DNA from 2 places in the Chryseobacterium sp. MDT2-18 genome. Region 1 is predicted to be linked to the other one. Evidence: riboswitches for the same ligand, from Rfam matches in the RefSeq annotation. Region 1 holds a riboswitch; the other holds the start of a gene.
The links. Region 1 has a riboswitch for S-adenosylmethionine ahead of QF004_RS09895 (O-acetylhomoserine aminocarboxypropyltransferase/cysteine synthase family protein). Riboswitches for the same ligand answer to the same signal wherever they lie in the genome.

Region 1 (8,982 bases):
CCCACACTCAATCTTATTTGGCCTGGGCGAATGCCTGCTTTTTCTTGTTCGGCTTCAGAAAGTTGTTCGTGAGTCGTTGATGATGGATTGATAATCAAAGTTTTCGAATCTCCAACATTCGCAACGTGACTGATCAGGGATAAATGATTAATGAATTTCACAGCGGATTCTTTTCCTCCTTTAATGTCAAAACTAAGCACGCCGCCAAAACCTTTTTTTAAATATTTTTTGGCATTTTCATGATCCGGAAAACTCGATAATCCCGGATATAGTACCTTTTCTACTTTAGGATGATCTTCCAAATAGTCAGCGATGGTTTGCGCATTGCTCACCGTTCTTTCTAAGCGAAGCGACAATGTTTCTAAACCCTGCAACAAAAGAAAAGAATTGAAAGGAGAAATCACAGGGCCGAAATCACGCATACCTTCAACTCTGGCTTTAATGATGAATGCGATATTTCCAAACTGAGAATCTACCCCAAAAACATCTGAAAATACCAAGCCGTGATAACTTTCAGAAGGTTCGGATAATTGCGGAAATTTTCCGTTACCCCAATCGAAATTTCCACCATCAATAATGATTCCGCCTATAGAAGTTCCGTGCCCACCGATCCATTTGGTAGCAGATTCTACCACGATATTCGCACCATGCTTCAGGGGCTGAAAAAGATAACCGCCAGCACCAAAAGTATTATCGACAATTAATGGGATACCGTGTTTTTTGGCAACTTCCGCAATTGCCTCAAAATCCGGGATATTTAAACTTGGATTTCCAATGGTTTCCAAATAAATGGCTTTCGTATTTTCGTCAATCAACCGGTCGAAATTTTCTGGATCATTATTATCTGCGAAGCGCGTTTCTATCCCTAATTTTTTAAAGGAGACTTTGAACTGGTTAAAACTTCCGCCGTATAAATAGGGAGAACTCACGAAATTGTCGCCGTTTTGCAGGATGTTGGTCAATGCTAAAAACTGTGCGGCATGTCCCGAACTTGTTGCCAAAGCGGCGATACCGCCGTGCAAAGCAGCCATTCTTTTTTCGAAAACATCGGTGGTTGGATTCATCAGTCGCGTATAGATATTTCCGAATTCTTTTAACCCAAAAAGATTAGCTGCATGATCTGCATCATTAAAAGTATAGCAGGCGGTTTGATAGAGCGGAACAGCTCGTGAGTTGGTGGTTGGATCTACGGTTTGACCGGCGTGAACCTGTAAAGTTTCAAATTTTAAATTGCTCATATTTTAATTAATTTGTTTTAAATTTTGCAACTTATCCTTTGAAAATACTTGTCGAAAGAGCATAAAAAAAGCTCTTTCGACAAATCAAAAGAGCTTAATATATAGAAATTCTATTTTCTAAATTTTAATATCTGACTTATCTTTCCCGCGCTGGCGAGTTGAATTTTGCACCTTATTTATTTCTAAACAGGTTGCCAAAGTTTCATAGGGTCAATTCCCTCCACTTTTCTGAATAAGTTGCGATGTTTTAAAGAACGTTTAAGACTGCAAATCTATATAAATATTTTGAATTTCCAAAAAATGCCAGTTACATTTTACGTTTTTTTTTTAAACTATTGATTTATAAGTAGATTTAAATAGTAACAGTATTTTTTTATGATTTCGCTTTATTTAAAAAATAGGTATTGTTATTTTATCGTTTAAGCTCAAATTTTGGAGTTGATAATCGCAGATTTCAGAATGACTGGTTCAGATTTGATCATTAATTTTTCTGTTTTTGTCTGGGATTTTTATCTGAGCACCTAATGATTAGATTAAAATTTATTCCTTAATGTATTGTATTAAAGTTTGTTAAATCTTCTTTGGTTTGAAATGTTTAAATTAAATTTAGGGTAACCTAAAAACACCTGTTATGATTGTAAAAGTACTTGAAGTAATTGCTACTTCAGAAATTAGTTTCGATGACGCTGTGAGAAATGCCGTAAAAGAAGTTTCGAGAACCATAAAAAACATCGACAGCGTTTATGTAAAAGATATGAAATGCCATGTGAAAGATGGTGAAATTTCAACTTACGGATGCGTTTGTAAGGTTTCTTTCAGGGTTGAATAATCAGCTATTCGGCAATGAAAAACATCCATTTTGTAGACTCAAAATGGATGTTTTTTATACTGGATTTATGATTTAGCGATTGATTTTAATTTTTTGTTCCCCAAGGCGCGCCTGGTGTTTCAATCGTTTTAGTCAAATCAAATCGTACGGTGAACAAACGGTCGCTTCCGACTCTGCGAAGGTTATAAGTGAAACTTTCACTATCAATGGTGAACCACCAAATATTGGTAGCTGCTTTCGGCAACATCTGGGTGGTATGTGCATCAGCAGGAAACATTTGAAGGTTCTCCAGACCTACATTTGAACTTGTGCCACCATATTGCGTTACTTTTTCTTCGGTCCCGTCGGGATTTCGGTGGTCGTGTTTTAAACTTAAAATTTTATCGGGATTAATATGCAGGACCCACGTTCGGGATTTATCGTCACCTACGAAAAAAGGAATTTTAATCTCTTTTTTTTCACATGACCGAACGTGCATTATGAGTTTTTTGCCGGTAAATCCGTCGCCTTCAGCACCTCCGGAAATTATTTCACCTTCATACGCTTTTCCGCAATGTGCTGCTAATTGTGTCCAGAATTTTTCGGAATTTGTTTTTTCCTGCGCCAGAAAATTGACGGGAAGCAGGAGTGCAAGATAGAGCAGTGCTTTCATGTTTTCGTTTTTGATAAGAGGTTATTAATAAAAAGTTAAACATACAAAAAATCCCCTGAAGATGGATACCCAGGGGAATTTATGAAAAGTATTTATATGTTGTCATTTATTTTTCAAATATTCGGAGTTGAGCATCAATATAAGTACACTCTTTTTTAGGTTTCAAAGAATTTAATCCAAATGCAAATTGTCAATTAACCGCACTGTACCAACATTTACGACGATAAACGCGCGGTACTTTTTATCTTTATAAAAGAAATCGGTTTGTTTTAAAGTTTTTTCATCGGCGATTTCAAAATATTCTAAAGTCATTCCGCGCTGGTCATCAAAAATATCTTTCACGCGTTTATTTATTTCAGGAACGGTAATGACCCGGAACCAGTCATTTACTTTTAACAAAGTATCGTGAATCACTTTGGCTGCATCTCTTTGAACAGGGGTTAGTCTTTCATTTCGAGAACTCATGGCGAGCCCATTTGCTTCCCGATAAATTGGTGCACCGTGGATTTTCACAGGAAGGTGTAGCTGGTCGACCAGCTTTTCGATAATAGCCAATTGTTGATAATCTTTTTCCCCGAAGTAAGCATTGTTGGGTTTTACCTGTCTTAACAGTTCTTCTACTACTGTTCCTACTCCATCAAAATGTCCGGGACGAAACTTACCTTCCATTTCATTTTCCAGACCATCGAAATCATAGGATTTACTTTTTAGTCCGTCTGGATAGAGATCGGCAACTTCTGGCAGATATAAGGCATCAACAATTCCGGTGTTTTTCAGTAGCGCAATATCCCGTTCGGTATCACGCGGGTATTTGGTTAAATCATCAGGATTATTGAATTGAGTAGGATTCACGAAAATGGAGGAAATAACCAGATCGTTTTCTGCGGTGGCTATTTTGTACAGTGAAAGATGGCCTTCGTGTAATGCACCCATTGTTGGAGCAAAACCGATTTTTTTGCCCATTTCTTTCTGTCTTTCGACGTAATCTATAAGTGTTTTTTTGTCTCTGAAAATTTCCATAATTAATTAGATTATCCTTGTAAAAATAACAATTTCCCGCAAACGGGCAGGTAAATTTTTATGATTTTTTTGGAATACTGTCATTTTTTTTGGGTAATAATCTTAATTAATGTTAATTAAAAATTATTACATTAAAATTTCGTAAATTTGCCTTGTAGAATATTCTGCCCAAAAATTTAGAAGAAAGTTAGAATTTATGCCGAACCAAAAGATTTTATATGTAACCACGGAGATGTCTCCTTATCAGGAAGATAACAATATGGCGACAATGGTGAGTAAAATGGCACTCAAAATGCACCAAGACGGAAATGATGTGAGAGTGTTTATGCCAAAATTTGGCCAGATCAGCGAAAGAAAATTTCAATTGCATGAGGTAATTCGTCTATCCGGAATGAATATTATTATTAATGATTTGGATCAACCCCTGATTATTAAGGTAGCATCCTTACCGGGAGAGAGATTGCAGGTTTATTTCATCGACAATGAGGAGTATTTCAAGAGAAAACAATTCTACATCGACGATAAAGGACAGCCTTTCACCGATAATGATGAACGTGCGATTTTCTTTGCCAGAGGAGTGATCGAAACCATCAAAAAGCTTAACTGGGTGCCCGATGTGATTCACCTGAATGGATGGATGGCCTCATTTATACCGGTTTATTTAAAGACTTTTTACAAAAATGATTCTTATTTTAATGATTCAAAAATAGTGCTTTCTGTTTATAATGAAGATAACATGGCATTATCTGAATCTGTAGAAGAAAAAATGAAGTTCGACAATATAACCGGACTAAAAGCGTTTAAGAATCCAAGTTTTCAGAGTTTCGTTATCGAAAGTATCGATATGGTTGATTTAGTAATAAAAGGTGATGAATTCCTTGAAGAGGATCTTAACAAAGCTTTCACCGATACTAAAACGGCCAAATCAGAATATATAGACGCTGATTCAATCAACAAATTATACTAAATCAATTTATATTTAATGATAAGAAATATCCAAGAATTATTCAAAATTACTGCAACATTAGTAATTGGGAGTTTAATTTTAGTGAATTGTGAACCGGATGCAGATCAGTTGGGTTCACAATTTTTTCAAGACGGAGCGAAAGGGAAGGAAGTATCTTACCCCATTATCGCTTATAATTCCAATAATCACGATTCCATAAGAACAGATGCGGCGCGGTTGCAAAGTGCAACTTTGGGCGCTTTTTCGGAGTCTCAATTTGGAATGCAGAAATCTGCATACGTTTCTCAGGTTAGATTATCTGGAGCAAATCCCGATTTTGGAACCAATGCAAAACTGGATTCAGCGGTATTGGTCATTAAGCCGCAGTATGCAGCAGATTCTGTGACTACAGTGACCAATGATAAATATATTTATCCGGAAGGTGCTGTACCGTCGAAAAAAGTTGTCAGTACCTATCCAGTGATTAAATATGGTAATACCAAAATTGGAGGGAAAACGCTTTTGAACTTTAAGGTTTATGAAGTTACCGACTTTTTAGGTTCAAATACGGATGTCGTTTATTCTAACAAAGTTGTGAATACAGGTGCGCAGATTGGCGCAAAAACTTTTGACGGAAATGTTCATTTGGTTAAAGTGACCAAAACGAGTGATAATACAGTATTGTTTGAAAGAAGTGCTGCACTGAGAATCCCTTTAGACAGTGCGTTTTTTGCGAATCAGATTATTAATAAAGCCTCTTCTCCGGAGCTTGCCGATGCAGCTTCATTTATAAGATATTTTAAAGGGATTAAAGTTTCTGTTGATGAAAACGACGGCTATCTTCTTAATTTTGATCCTACTACCACAGAGCTTAATCTTTATTACAAAAATGATAAAGTCACTAATGGAGTAACCACCAGAGAGCAGTCGGTGTACATGATGAATATGGGAGGTTCTAATGCGTTTTTTAATCAGATTGCTTTCAACAGGACAGGAACACCTTCGGCAACTGCTTTAGCGACAACAAACCAAATAACCGGTGATGCAAAGCTTTTTGCACAGGGAATGGGAGGCCCGGGAATTGGTCTTCGGGTTCCAGCTGCAGATGTTGCCAATATCAGAACTTTATTTAACAATAATAAGATTGGTATTATTTCAGCCAAAATCCGTATCTATACTGATGTATCCAGTTGGTCTAATAATTACGCAAAACCTAATTATTTTGTTGTAAGACAAAGAAACTTAGCTCCTAAACCAGGGGAGAAAGAATATCTTGACAATTATTTGCTTGACATGAGTGCTTTAGCAGGCACCGGAATTTATAATTTGGTGAAAGCCTATGATTTGCAAAAAAATCCAGCATACTATGATATTGGAATTACGCAGACCTTTAAAAATATTATTGAAAAACAAGAACGCAATTACGATCTGATATTAAATGTTGGTGCTTATACTACAGATGCCGGAGGTAATTTAGTAGGATCTTTATATCCTTCTTTAGGTGCTCAGAATTTTAATACCAGAAGTTACACCCCTAACAGAGCGGTATTGGTAGGAACCGATCTTACAAATCCAGGCAATGATAAAAGTGCAAGATTGATCCTGACTTACGGACAAAAACAATAATTAGAAAAACAATAACTAAAAAATAAGATATTATATGTGTGGAATTGTAGGATATACTGGTTTTCAGGATGCTTATGAAGTTGTAATCAATGGGCTTCGCAGATTAGAGTATAGAGGATATGACAGTGCGGGAATTGTACTCGAAAATGATAATTCAGTTTTTAGTGTTTCAAAGACGAAAGGTAAAGTAGATGATTTGGTCGCTATTTCAGGAAATTTAGCAGGTACCGCACATATAGGAATGGGGCATACCCGATGGGCAACACACGGGGTTCCAAGTGATAGAAATTCACATCCACATCTTTCAAATAATGAAAAAATCGCTTTGGTTCATAATGGGATTATCGAAAACTATGATACCCTGAAAATTATGTTGACCGAGAAAGGATTTGCTTTTCAGTCAGAAACAGACACAGAAGTATTGGTGAATCTCATCCAATACATTATGGATATTAATGAGGAAATGGATTTCCCTACGGCAGTTCGTTATGCTTTAAATGAAGTTTTCGGTGCGTATGCAATTACAGTGATGCACGAAGATTTTCCCGGAGTATTGGTGGTTGCCAGATTAGGTTCTCCTTTAGCCATCGGTTTAGGAAATAATGAATATTTCATTGCTTCGGATGCTTCTCCTTTTGTTGAATTTACAAAAGAGGCCGTTTATTTAGAAGAAGGTCACATGGCTACTATTTCTTTAGAAAACGGTGTTGACATCAGAAATATTAAAGATAATGTAAAAATTACCCCGGAAGTTCAACAGTTAAAACTGAGTTTGGAGCAGATTGAAAAAGGAGGTTACGAACATTTCATGTTAAAGGAAATTTTCGAACAGCCAAAATCGATTCACGATACTTTAAGAGGCAGACTATTGGTAGAAGAAGGGATCATCAAAATGGCCGGAATCTGGGATAACCTGGAAAGATTAAACCAAGCACAGAAAATCACCATTATCGCTTGTGGTACTTCTTGGCATGCCGGTCTTATCGGAGAATATTTAATCGAGGAGTTTGCAAGAATCCCTGTAGAAGTAGAATATGCTTCGGAATTTAGATATAGAAATCCAATTATTTCTGAAAAAGATATCGTGATTGCAATTTCACAGTCAGGTGAAACTGCCGATACGATGGCCGCTATTAAAATGGCTAAAGAGAGAGGCGCTTTCGTGTACGGAATTTGTAACGTCGTCGATTCCTCCATTTCAAGAGTTACTGATGCAGGCTCTTATACGCACGCAGGACCGGAAATCGGTGTTGCTTCAACAAAAGCGTTTACTGCCCAGTTGACCGTTCTTTCTTTGATTGCTTTAAAATTAGGGAAGCACAACGGACATTTGAGCAATCAGGAGTTCATGAGATTAATCACCGAACTGGATACCATTCCGCAAAAAGTTCAGGAAGTTTTAGAAACCACCCACGAAATTACAAAGGAAATTGCAAAGAACTTTGTTGATGCCCAGAATTTCCTTTATTTAGGAAGAGGATATAATTTCCCTGCTGCGCTGGAAGGAGCTTTGAAGTTAAAAGAAATCTCTTATATTCATGCAGAAGGATATCCTGCAGCCGAAATGAAGCATGGTCCGATCGCTTTGATCGATGAAAATATGCCAATCGTTATTATCGCTCCGAAAAAAGGGCATTATGACAAAATTGTAAGTAACGTTCAGGAAATTAAAGCGCGAAAAGGTAAAGTTATTGCAGTGGTAAACAAGGGTGACACGCAAGTTGCTTCTGTGGCAGATTATGTAATTGAATTCCCGGAAACTTCAGAATGTTTCTCCCCAATTATCGCCTCCGTACCTTTACAATTACTGGCTTATTATATTGCAGTGTACCGAGGAGCCAATGTTGACCAACCGAGAAACCTTGCAAAATCAGTTACTGTTGAATAAAAAGTAAATGATTGTAAAATAATACAGACATTTTTACGTTTTGGAAAAAAAATCATAAATGTTTTTCCAAAAAATTATATATTTACCGCTTAATTTCAATTATTAGAATGAAAAGAGTATTCCTTATATTATTATCAGCTACTGTAGTAATCTCGTGTTCAAAAAGCGGGGGAAGCTCAGCCGGCAAGGGAGGATCCAAAGGAGAGTTGATACCCAGAAACAAATCAAAATCCTTTGTTTCAGAAAGACCTTACGGTATGGTGGCAATTCCTGCCGGGTCTTATGTGATGGGTTTAGCTGATCAGGATTTTACCAATACTCCCGAAAAGGCAACGCTTAAAACGGTTACTGTTTCTTCGTTCTTTATGGATGAAACCGAAATCACTAATGCCGAGTATAGAGTTTTTATTAATTATGTTCGGGATAGTGTCGTGCGCTCTTTATTAGCTGAAGCAGCTGGCGACGGTTCAGGAGCAGGGATTGGTAGTTTTGCCTACGCTTCTAAAAAAGCAGGTACCACTCCCAATGCTTACCAGGAGTTTATGGAGTCCCAGGGGGGAAGAGATGGTTATGACGAGTCTAAAAAATTAGATTGGAGCGTTCCGTTGAAATGGAGAACTTCGGATTATCCGGATGCTCAGTATGCAGAGATTTTAGAATCAGTGTACCTTCCGCCGGCAGAAAGAATCAATAATGAGCGAATTATTGATACCAGAAAACTGAAGTACGCTTACAATTGGGAAGATATTGAGTCTGCAGTTAAAGATAAATCAAGAGGTGCTA
Region 2 (8,982 bases), on a different contig from region 1:
TTTTGTTTCAGCCATTTTAAATCGTAATTCATCGAGGGTGCTTCGATATGTTTTTCGGGATACCCCGCAACGCCAATACAGAATTTGTTGTTTCCGTCACAGATTTTTTCATCATGAAGATATTTCCCGCGTCCCAAATCGTTCATTTGTCGAACCAAATCCACTGCATTTTTATGACCGCCTTCGGTTGGTTCGAAATACTGTTGTCCTTTCATCGCATCGCCTCTTAAAGCCATAATATTTTCGATTCCCAGATACATACAGTCGACCAAAAGATACTCTGTTTCCTCTTTAGTAAAGCCGCCGCACAAAACGTGCGGAACGGTATCTACATTATATTTATGCTGAATTGCCGCGCAGATCCCCAAAGTTCCCGGCCGCATTCTGGTAATTTTCCGCTCCATCAAACCGTTGCCTTTATCGAGATAAATATACTCTTCCCGCGAAGTTGTGACGTCGATGAATGGAGGTTTGAATTCCATTAAAGGATCGATGTTTTTATAGAGATCTTCGATACCTGTTCCTTTGGTGGGCGGCACAATTTCGATGGAAAACAAGGTTTTACCTTTGGCGTTATTGATATGTTCTGTAATTTTCATTTTGTCATTGTTAGGGAAGCCAAGCAATATTTGCTCATAGTTGTTTTTGTGTTATTTATGACCGACGTTTACGCTGGCAAAAAAGGATGCAAATCCCATCGGTTCCAGAGCGCTGTTAGAGCTTGAAGCTCTAACAGCGCTTTACGCATATCCCGATTATTCCGCAAGATTCGGACTCAACCATTTTCTTGCGAATTCCAAATCGATTCTTTTTCTTTCAGCATAATTTTTCAACTGGTCCTCTTTAATTTTTCCAACGCCGAAATATTTAGCTTCCGGATTGGCGAAATAATAACCCGAAACTGCGGCTGTTGGAAACATGGCTAAACTTTCAGTCAATTCCAATCCGATATTTTCTTTTACTTCTAATAAATTCCAGATCGTGGTTTTTTCCAAATGATCGGGACAGGCCGGATAACCGGGAGCCGGGCGGATTCCTGAATATTTCTCTGCGATTAAGTCCTCATTTTCTAAATTTTCACTTTCTGCGTATCCCCAAAATTCTGTCCGCACTTTATGATGCAGAAATTCGGCAAACGCTTCTGCCAAACGATCGGCTAATGCTTTAACAATAATTGCATTGTAATCATCACCATCATCGTAATATTTCTGCGCCAATTCTTCTGTTCCAAATCCTGTCGTCACCGCAAAAGCGCCCACATAATCTTTTTTACCGGAAGATTCCGGCGCGATAAAATCACTTAAAGCCAAATATTTTTTCCCTGCAGATTTCTTCAGTTGCTGTCTTAAAGTTCGGAATTGTGAGATTTCATTTCCATCTTTATCATAAAGCAAAATATCATCCTCTTCGTTTGAATTTGCCGGGAAAATTCCAAAAATCCCTTTCGCGGTAAATAATTTTTCATCCAAAATTTTATTTAATAAAACTTTGGCTTCTTTATACAATTCGGTTGCTTGTTCACCCACAAACTCATCAGTTAAAATCTGAGGAAATTTCCCGTGGAGTTCCCAACTTCTGAAAAAAGGAGTCCAATCCATAAAATCTAATAATTCTCTTAAATCTTGATTTTCTATAATATAGATTCCTAAAGTTTTAGGTTTTACGGGTTCTTCGTTTTTCCAGTCGATCGTGAACTTTTGTTTTCTGGCGTCTTCGATAGAAACATATTCTTTTTCAATTTGCCGGTTCAAAAATTTCTCTCGGAAATCTTCATAATCAACTTTTAAATCTGCTTTATACTGTTCATTATTATGATCCAAAAGCTGCGAAACTACGCCAACTGCCCTGGAAGCATCATTGACATGAACAACTGTGTTTCCATATTTGGGGAAGATTTTCACGGCAGTATGCGCTTTTGAAGTGGTGGCACCACCTATTAACAATGGAAAATTCAGATTTTTTCTTTGCAGTTCTTCCGCGACGTGAACCATTTCGTCTAAACTCGGTGTAATCAATCCGCTCAAACCGATCACATCAACATTGTGGTCAATCGCTGCCTGAATAATTTTCTCCGCCGGAACCATGACACCCAAATCGATGATTTCATAATTGTTGCAGCCTAAAACTACGCTCACAATATTTTTTCCAATATCGTGGACATCGCCTTTTACAGTCGCCATCAAAATTTTGCCATTGGGTTTTTGCTTTTCATCTTTTTCCGCTTCAATAAAAGGCTGCAAATAAGCAACGGCTTTTTTCATTACCCGCGCGGATTTTACGACTTGCGGCAAAAACATTTTTCCGCTTCCGAAAAGATCGCCGACAACACCCATTCCGGTCATAAGATTAATTTCAATAACATCTAAAGGTCTTTTAGAAATAATTCTTGCTTCTTCAACATCTTCAATAATGAATCGATCAATTCCTTTTACCAAAGCGTGGGTGATTCTATTTTGTAATGGTTCTTTCCGCCATTCTAATTCTTCTACAAATTCTTTTTTAGTAGATTTTACCCGCTCGGAATAATCTAAAAGTCGCTCGGTTGCGTCGTCTCTTCTGTCGAGCATCACATCTTCTACCAACTCCAGCAACTCTTTCGGAATTTCGTCATACACTTCTAACATCGATGGATTCACAATTCCAATATTCATTCCGGCTCTGATTGCATGATAAAGAAAAACGGAATGCATCGCTTCCCGTACATTATCATTTCCACGGAAAGAAAACGAAACATTGGAAACGCCTCCACTCACCGAAACATTTGCCAAATTTCCTCGAACCCATTTTGTGGCCTCAATGAAATCCAAAGCGTTTCTGCGGTGTTCTTCCATTCCCGTTGCGACGGGGAAAATATTGAGATCGAAAATAATATCCTCGGATGGAAACCCCACTTGGTTCACTAGAATATCGTAGGATCGTTTGCAAATTTCTATTCTTCGGTCGTAATTATCGGCTTGTCCATTTTCGTCGAAAGCCATTACAATTACTGCAGCGCCGTATCTTTTTATCGTCTTTGCATGGCTGATAAATTCCTTTTCTCCTTCTTTTAAACTGATGGAATTCACCACACATTTTCCCTGAACGACCTGTAATCCGGCTTCCAGAATTTCCCATTTTGAGGAATCGATCATCATCGGAATCCGGGAAATATCCGGTTCGGAAGCAATTAAATTCAGGAATTTCACCATTGCCATTTTTCCGTCGAGCAATCCATCATCAAAATTAACATCGAGGATTTGTGCGCCGCCATCCACCTGATCGCGGGCAATATTAAGTGCTTCTGAATAGTTTCCTTCTTTAATGAGTCGAAGAAATTTCTTAGAACCAGCGACATTGGTTCGTTCTCCAACATTAATAAAATTGGATTCCGGCGTTATAATTAAAGGTTCGAGACCTGAGAGTTTTAGATATTTCATAATATTTTAATGTAACAATATAAAAGTGTAGCAATGTAACGATGAAGACCATGATTGGTAAATTGTTACATCACTAAACTGGTACATTTTTTAAACGCGGTACGTAATCCTTCACCAAATCAGCGATGGCTTTGATATGTGGCGGTGTTGTTCCGCAGCAACCGCCAATAATATTGATGAGACCTTTTTCGGCATATTCGCGAATCTGTTCTGCCATAAATTCCGGGCTTTCATCGTATTGACCGAAAGCATTGGGTAATCCTGCATTGGGATAAGCAGAAATATAGAAGTCGGAATTTTTGGATAAAGTTTCCAAATAAGGCGTTAATTGTTTTGCTCCCAAAGCGCAGTTTAATCCAACACTCAATAAATTTAAATGTGAAACAGAAATTAAAAATGCTTCTGCGGTCTGTCCGCTCAAAGTTCGTCCCGAAGCGTCAGTAATCGTTCCCGAAACCATGATTGGAATTTTAATATTTCTTTCTTCCTGAATTTCATCAATCGCAAAAAGCGCTGCTTTCGCATTTAAAGTATCGAAAATTGTTTCGACCAAAAGAATATCTGAACCTCCGTCTAGAAGTGCTTCTGCCTGTAATTTGTACGCCAGTCGCAATTCATCAAAAGTAACCGCCCGAAAACCCGGATCATTCACATCCGGACTTAAACTCGCTGTTTTATTGGTCGGACCCATGGACCCTGCCACAAATCTAGGTTTATCAGGATTTTTTAAAGTAAACTCATCGCAAATTTTGCGCGCAATTTTTGCCGATTCATAATTGAGTTCGTAAACCAATTCTTCCATGTGGTAATCAGCCATAGCGATGGTAGTTCCCGAAAAAGTATTCGTTTCAATAATATCAGCATCGGCTTCTAAATACTTTCTGTGAACTTCTTCGATGGCGTGAGGTTGCGTAAGTGAAAGTAAATCGTTGTTTCCTTTTAGAGAATATTCCCAATCTTTGAATCGTTCACCTCGGTAATCTTCTTCTGAAAATTTATAGCGTTGAAGCATCGTTCCCATCGCCCCATCGAGGACGAGGATTCTTTCATTTAAGACTTTATAAAGTGCTGCTGTATTTTTCATTTTTTTCCAATAAAATTAAAATGACGGTTATTTATTTTCAGATAATCTCAGAATATCTCCGAACACACCTCTGGCAGTTACTTTTGCTCCGGCTCCGGCACCCATAATTACGATCGGATTTTCACCATAACTTTCGGTATAAATTTCAAAAATAGAATCTGAATCTTTTAACTGTCCGAGGGCAGAATTGGAAGGAACTGAAATTAACTGAACATCGAGTTCTCCTTTTTCTTGTTGCAAATCACCATGTAAATCTCCTACCAAACGCAGAACGTGATTTTCTTTTTGATTCTTTTTCAATTCTTCAAAATGCGCATCTAAAAGGTTTAATCCATTCAGAAATTCAGATTGTTCAATCTTTGACAGATGTTCAGGAATTAGACTTTCAACATTGATATCGCTAAATTCATTGCTTAAATCAAGTTCTCTGGCCAGGATTAATAGTTTTCTGGCAACGTCATTTCCTGATAAATCTTCGCGCGGATCCGGCTCTGTGAATCCTTGATCAATCGCTTCTTTCAAAACCGTCGAAAACTTCTCATCACGAACTGAAAAATTATTAAAAATATAACTGAGAGAACCGGAGAAAACGCCTTTTATCCCGGTAATATTTTCTCCCGACAAATGCAGTAATTTAATGGTATCAATTAAAGGTAAACCTGCTCCAACATTGGTTTCATATAAATATTTTTTATTTCTCTTATTTAAAACACGTCGGAAATCCCGGTATTCAGAAATAGATAAAGTGTTGAAAATCTTGTTGGATGAAACCAGATCGAAGCCGTTTTCTGCCAGAAGCGTATAGTTTTTCACAAAATCGACACTTGCGGTATTATCGACTACGATTAGATTTTCGAGTTGATTAACCTGTGAAAACTGTATTAAGGAATCCATGTTCGATTCATGTTCCGCGACTAAAACGTCCTGTTCCCAGTTTTCATTAAACCCTTTTTTATTAAATGCGATTTTTCTGGAATTTGCCACTGCAATAATTTTTAAATCAAGATTTTTACGATTCCTGATTTCTTTTGAATTTTGCAGAACCTGCTCAATCAGCGTCGATCCCACTTTCCCATGTCCGATCACCGCTAAATGGACCGTTTTAGGTTTTGAATTGATTTCGGCTTCGATGATGTTTTTCGCTTTCTCGTCCTGCAAAGAAGTGACCACGATATTGATCCTGTTTTCGGCCGCAATCTGATTCAGAATCAAAGGAAAAATATTATTCCTCGCCAGTTCCGACATGATCTTATTAAAATCTTGGGCAACAAATCCTAAAACAGAAACATTATTAATGCTGAAAATCTGACTTACTTTTCCTGATTTTCTTTCTTTTTCAAATTCATCGATCAAACAGTTCACTGCTTTTTCGGAATCACTTTCGTTCACCAAAACTGAAATGCCGTTTTCTATTGCCTGTTGGGAAATAACGCCCACGCTGATTCTTGCGTAAGTCAGTGCTTTGAAGATTCTGCCGTCGATACCGACTTCGCCTAAGAAATCTTTTCCTTCGAATTTGATGATGGATCTGTTTTTTAAAATCTTTATTGCGGTTTTATTTTTCATGAATGATGGTATTTAAAATTTGATTAAGTTGGTCGTATTCCATTAAAAAAGCGTCGTGCCCGTGAATGGATTTTATTTCGTGGTAGAAAGTATTTGATTTTGATTCGAGTAAAAACTGATAACATTTTTGCATATCAAAAGCGGGGAAAAACAAATCGGAATCGACAGCGATGAGATGAATATTGGCTTTGATTTTTTTGAGTTTCTTTTGATCTGTATTAATGGTCATCAACAGATGATTCATCAACCGATAGGCATTCAAACTAAATCTCTCGTTTAATTTTTCACCGTGGAAACTGAGCCAGTCGTGGGATTTCAGAATCTGCTTTTCTGGATGAATTTCATTTTTAAATCTTTCATTTAAAGATGCCGGCGTTCGGTAACACAACATGGCGTGAATTCTGGCTTTTTGCAAAGGCTGGTCATTTTGATTCAATAAGAATTGCTGAACCAAGCACTGCGCATGCAACCAATCGGAGGTTTTATAATCACAGGCTACCGGAATGAAACTTTCTGCCAAGTCGGGTTTTAATGCCAACATTTCCCAGCCAATCGCTCCGCCTAAGGATCCGCCAATCAAAGTATGAAGTCTGGAAATATTTAAAAATGATAAACCTTTAAGGAAAATAGCCGCAATATCTTTTGGTGCAAAATCCTGTTCATTTTCAATTAAATTTCCATCGAAACCATTGCCGGGAATATTAAAACAGATGACAGAAAAAGTATTGGTATCAATAATTTTATGCTCTCCGATTAAAGAATTCCACCAGCCGTTTTCTCCGGCAACATTCGAATTTCCGGTTAAGGCATGATTGACCAAAATAATTGGAGCAGCGTGTAAATCTTTACCATAAAGTTGATACGATAAATCAATATCAAGGATTTTTCCTGATACTAAATGATGATTTTTGAGTTTGAGATGTTGTAGCGAATTTTTCAATTTTTCTTAAAATTAAAATTGAAAATGCTACCTGAGAAAGGTAAAAATAGTTTCTGTTATCTCTTCCCAAATCGGGATAGAATGTAGCACCTTCTCCGTTTCCGAAGGGTTGCCAAGGTTTCATTGAGTCTAATCTCTCCACCTTTCTTAATAACATTTTCAAATATGTAAATGAACTTATTTCGGTGCAAAGGAAAGCATTAAAATATAATCTCACAAATTTTAGGAATCTATTTTATTCCTTAATTTCGCACCAGAAATTATTTTAGAAAGATGACGGAGAAAGAAAGAATGCTCGATGAGAACTGGAAAACGTGGGGACCGTACGTAAGCAACAGACAATGGGGAACGGTTCGGGAAGATTACAGCAATGATGGAAATGCCTGGGGATATACAACTTACAACCAGGCCATCAGCAGAGCCTATCGCTGGAGTGAGGACGGAATCGCAGGAATCTGTGACTCTAAACAAAGATTATGTTTTGCTTTTTCATTTTGGAACCGCAAAGACAAAATGATCAAAGAACGTTTCTTTGGATTGAGTAATCATGAAGGAAATCATGGCGAGGATTTAAAAGAACTCTACTATTATCTGGATAATACACCGACCCATTCTTACATGAAAATGGTGTATAAATATCCGGTCAGTGAATTTCCTTATGACTATTTAATTGCAGAAAACGCAAGGAGATCGAAGCACGATCCGGAATTTGAGTTGATCGACACCGGGATATTTAATGACAATAATTACTTTGATCTTTTCATTGAATATGCTAAAATAAATCATGATGATTATCTAATCCGTGTCACGGCAGTAAACCGGAGCCGTCACAAAGCGCCGCTTGTTATTTTACCAACAATCTGGTTTAGAAACAACTGGAACTGGGGCTTCGGAGATTATCAACCTCAACTAAAATCTTCGGCAACCGGCGACATTGAAATTCATCATGAGTCTTTACCCGTCATCAAATTATATTCCCGGGATCAAAATACAGAAGCTCTTTTTTGCAATAACGAAAGTAATCCGGCTACAATTCATGGCGCGAGCAGTGAACCAAAATACTATAAAGACGGCATCAATAATTTTATAATTCATGACGACCGAAATGCTGTAAATCCTGACCAAACCGGAACTAAAGCCTGTTTCGCAATCGATACAGAAATTGAAGCCGGCGAAAGCAAAACTTTCGATTTCCGGTTGAGTCCGCATGATATGAAAAATGCTTTCTTTGACTTCGACGACGTTTTTAGTTTAAGAAAAAAAGAAGCCGACGAATACTACCAAGGAATCCAAAAAGAAATTACCGATGAAGAAGAAAAAATGATTCAAAGACAGGCATTTGCAGGACTATTATGGAACAAACAGTTCTACCATTATAATGTCTCTAAATGGCTGAAAGGAGAGCCGAAACTGAATGCCCCAAGAAATTTCCATCATCATGTGAGAAATAAAGAATGGGAACACATGCAGAATAAGGACATTATTTCGATGCCCGACAAATGGGAATATCCGTGGTTTGCGACGTGGGATTTGGCGTTTCACTGTGTCCCTTTTGCTATTCTGGATTCAGGTTTTGCGAAACAACAATTAAGGTTACTCACGAAAGAATGGTACATTCATCCGAACGGACAGTTGCCGGCTTATGAGTGGGATTTCAGCGACGTCAATCCGCCTGTTCATGCGTGGTCCACTTTCCGGGTTTTTAAAATTGACCAGATGATCAACGGAAAACCCGATGTCCCTTTTCTGGAAAGTGTTTTTCAAAAATTATTATTGAATTTTACCTGGTGGGTGAACCGAAAAGATAAAAAAGGAAACAATGTCTTTGGTGGCGGATTTTTAGGCTTGGATAATATCGGTGCTTTTGACCGTAATATGGAATTCAAAAACGGCGACCATTTAGAGCAGGCCGACGGCACGAGTTGGATGGCGATGTTTGCTCTGAACATGATGCGGATTTCAATGGAACTGGCACA

Region 2: linked by a shared signal. The riboswitch ahead of QF004_RS07350 (alpha/beta fold hydrolase) and the one ahead of QF004_RS09895 (O-acetylhomoserine aminocarboxypropyltransferase/cysteine synthase family protein) in region 1 are both predicted to bind S-adenosylmethionine.

The regions. Positions count from the first base shown of each region.
Region 1 covers NZ_JAUSWQ010000009.1:417-9,398, forward strand. Annotated here, with positions in the region: gene QF004_RS09895 (O-acetylhomoserine aminocarboxypropyltransferase/cysteine synthase family protein) at 1-1,238, opposite strand, end outside; SAM riboswitch class I at 1,372-1,477, opposite strand; gene QF004_RS09900 (dodecin family protein) at 1,870-2,067, shown strand; gene QF004_RS09905 (hypothetical protein) at 2,153-2,719, opposite strand; gene panC (pantoate--beta-alanine ligase) at 2,891-3,739, opposite strand; gene QF004_RS09915 (glycogen/starch synthase) at 3,936-4,706, shown strand; gene QF004_RS09920 (DUF4270 family protein) at 4,722-6,311, shown strand; gene glmS (glutamine--fructose-6-phosphate transaminase (isomerizing)) at 6,346-8,199, shown strand; gene gldK (gliding motility lipoprotein GldK) at 8,307-8,982, shown strand, end outside.
Region 2 covers NZ_JAUSWQ010000005.1:189,407-198,388, forward strand. Annotated here, with positions in the region: gene metF (methylenetetrahydrofolate reductase [NAD(P)H]) at 1-599, opposite strand, end outside; gene metH (methionine synthase) at 756-3,416, opposite strand; gene QF004_RS07340 (homocysteine S-methyltransferase family protein) at 3,490-4,500, opposite strand; gene QF004_RS07345 (homoserine dehydrogenase) at 4,528-6,066, opposite strand; gene QF004_RS07350 (alpha/beta fold hydrolase) at 6,056-7,006, opposite strand; SAM riboswitch class I at 7,060-7,163, opposite strand; gene QF004_RS07355 (glucosidase) at 7,280-8,982, shown strand, end outside.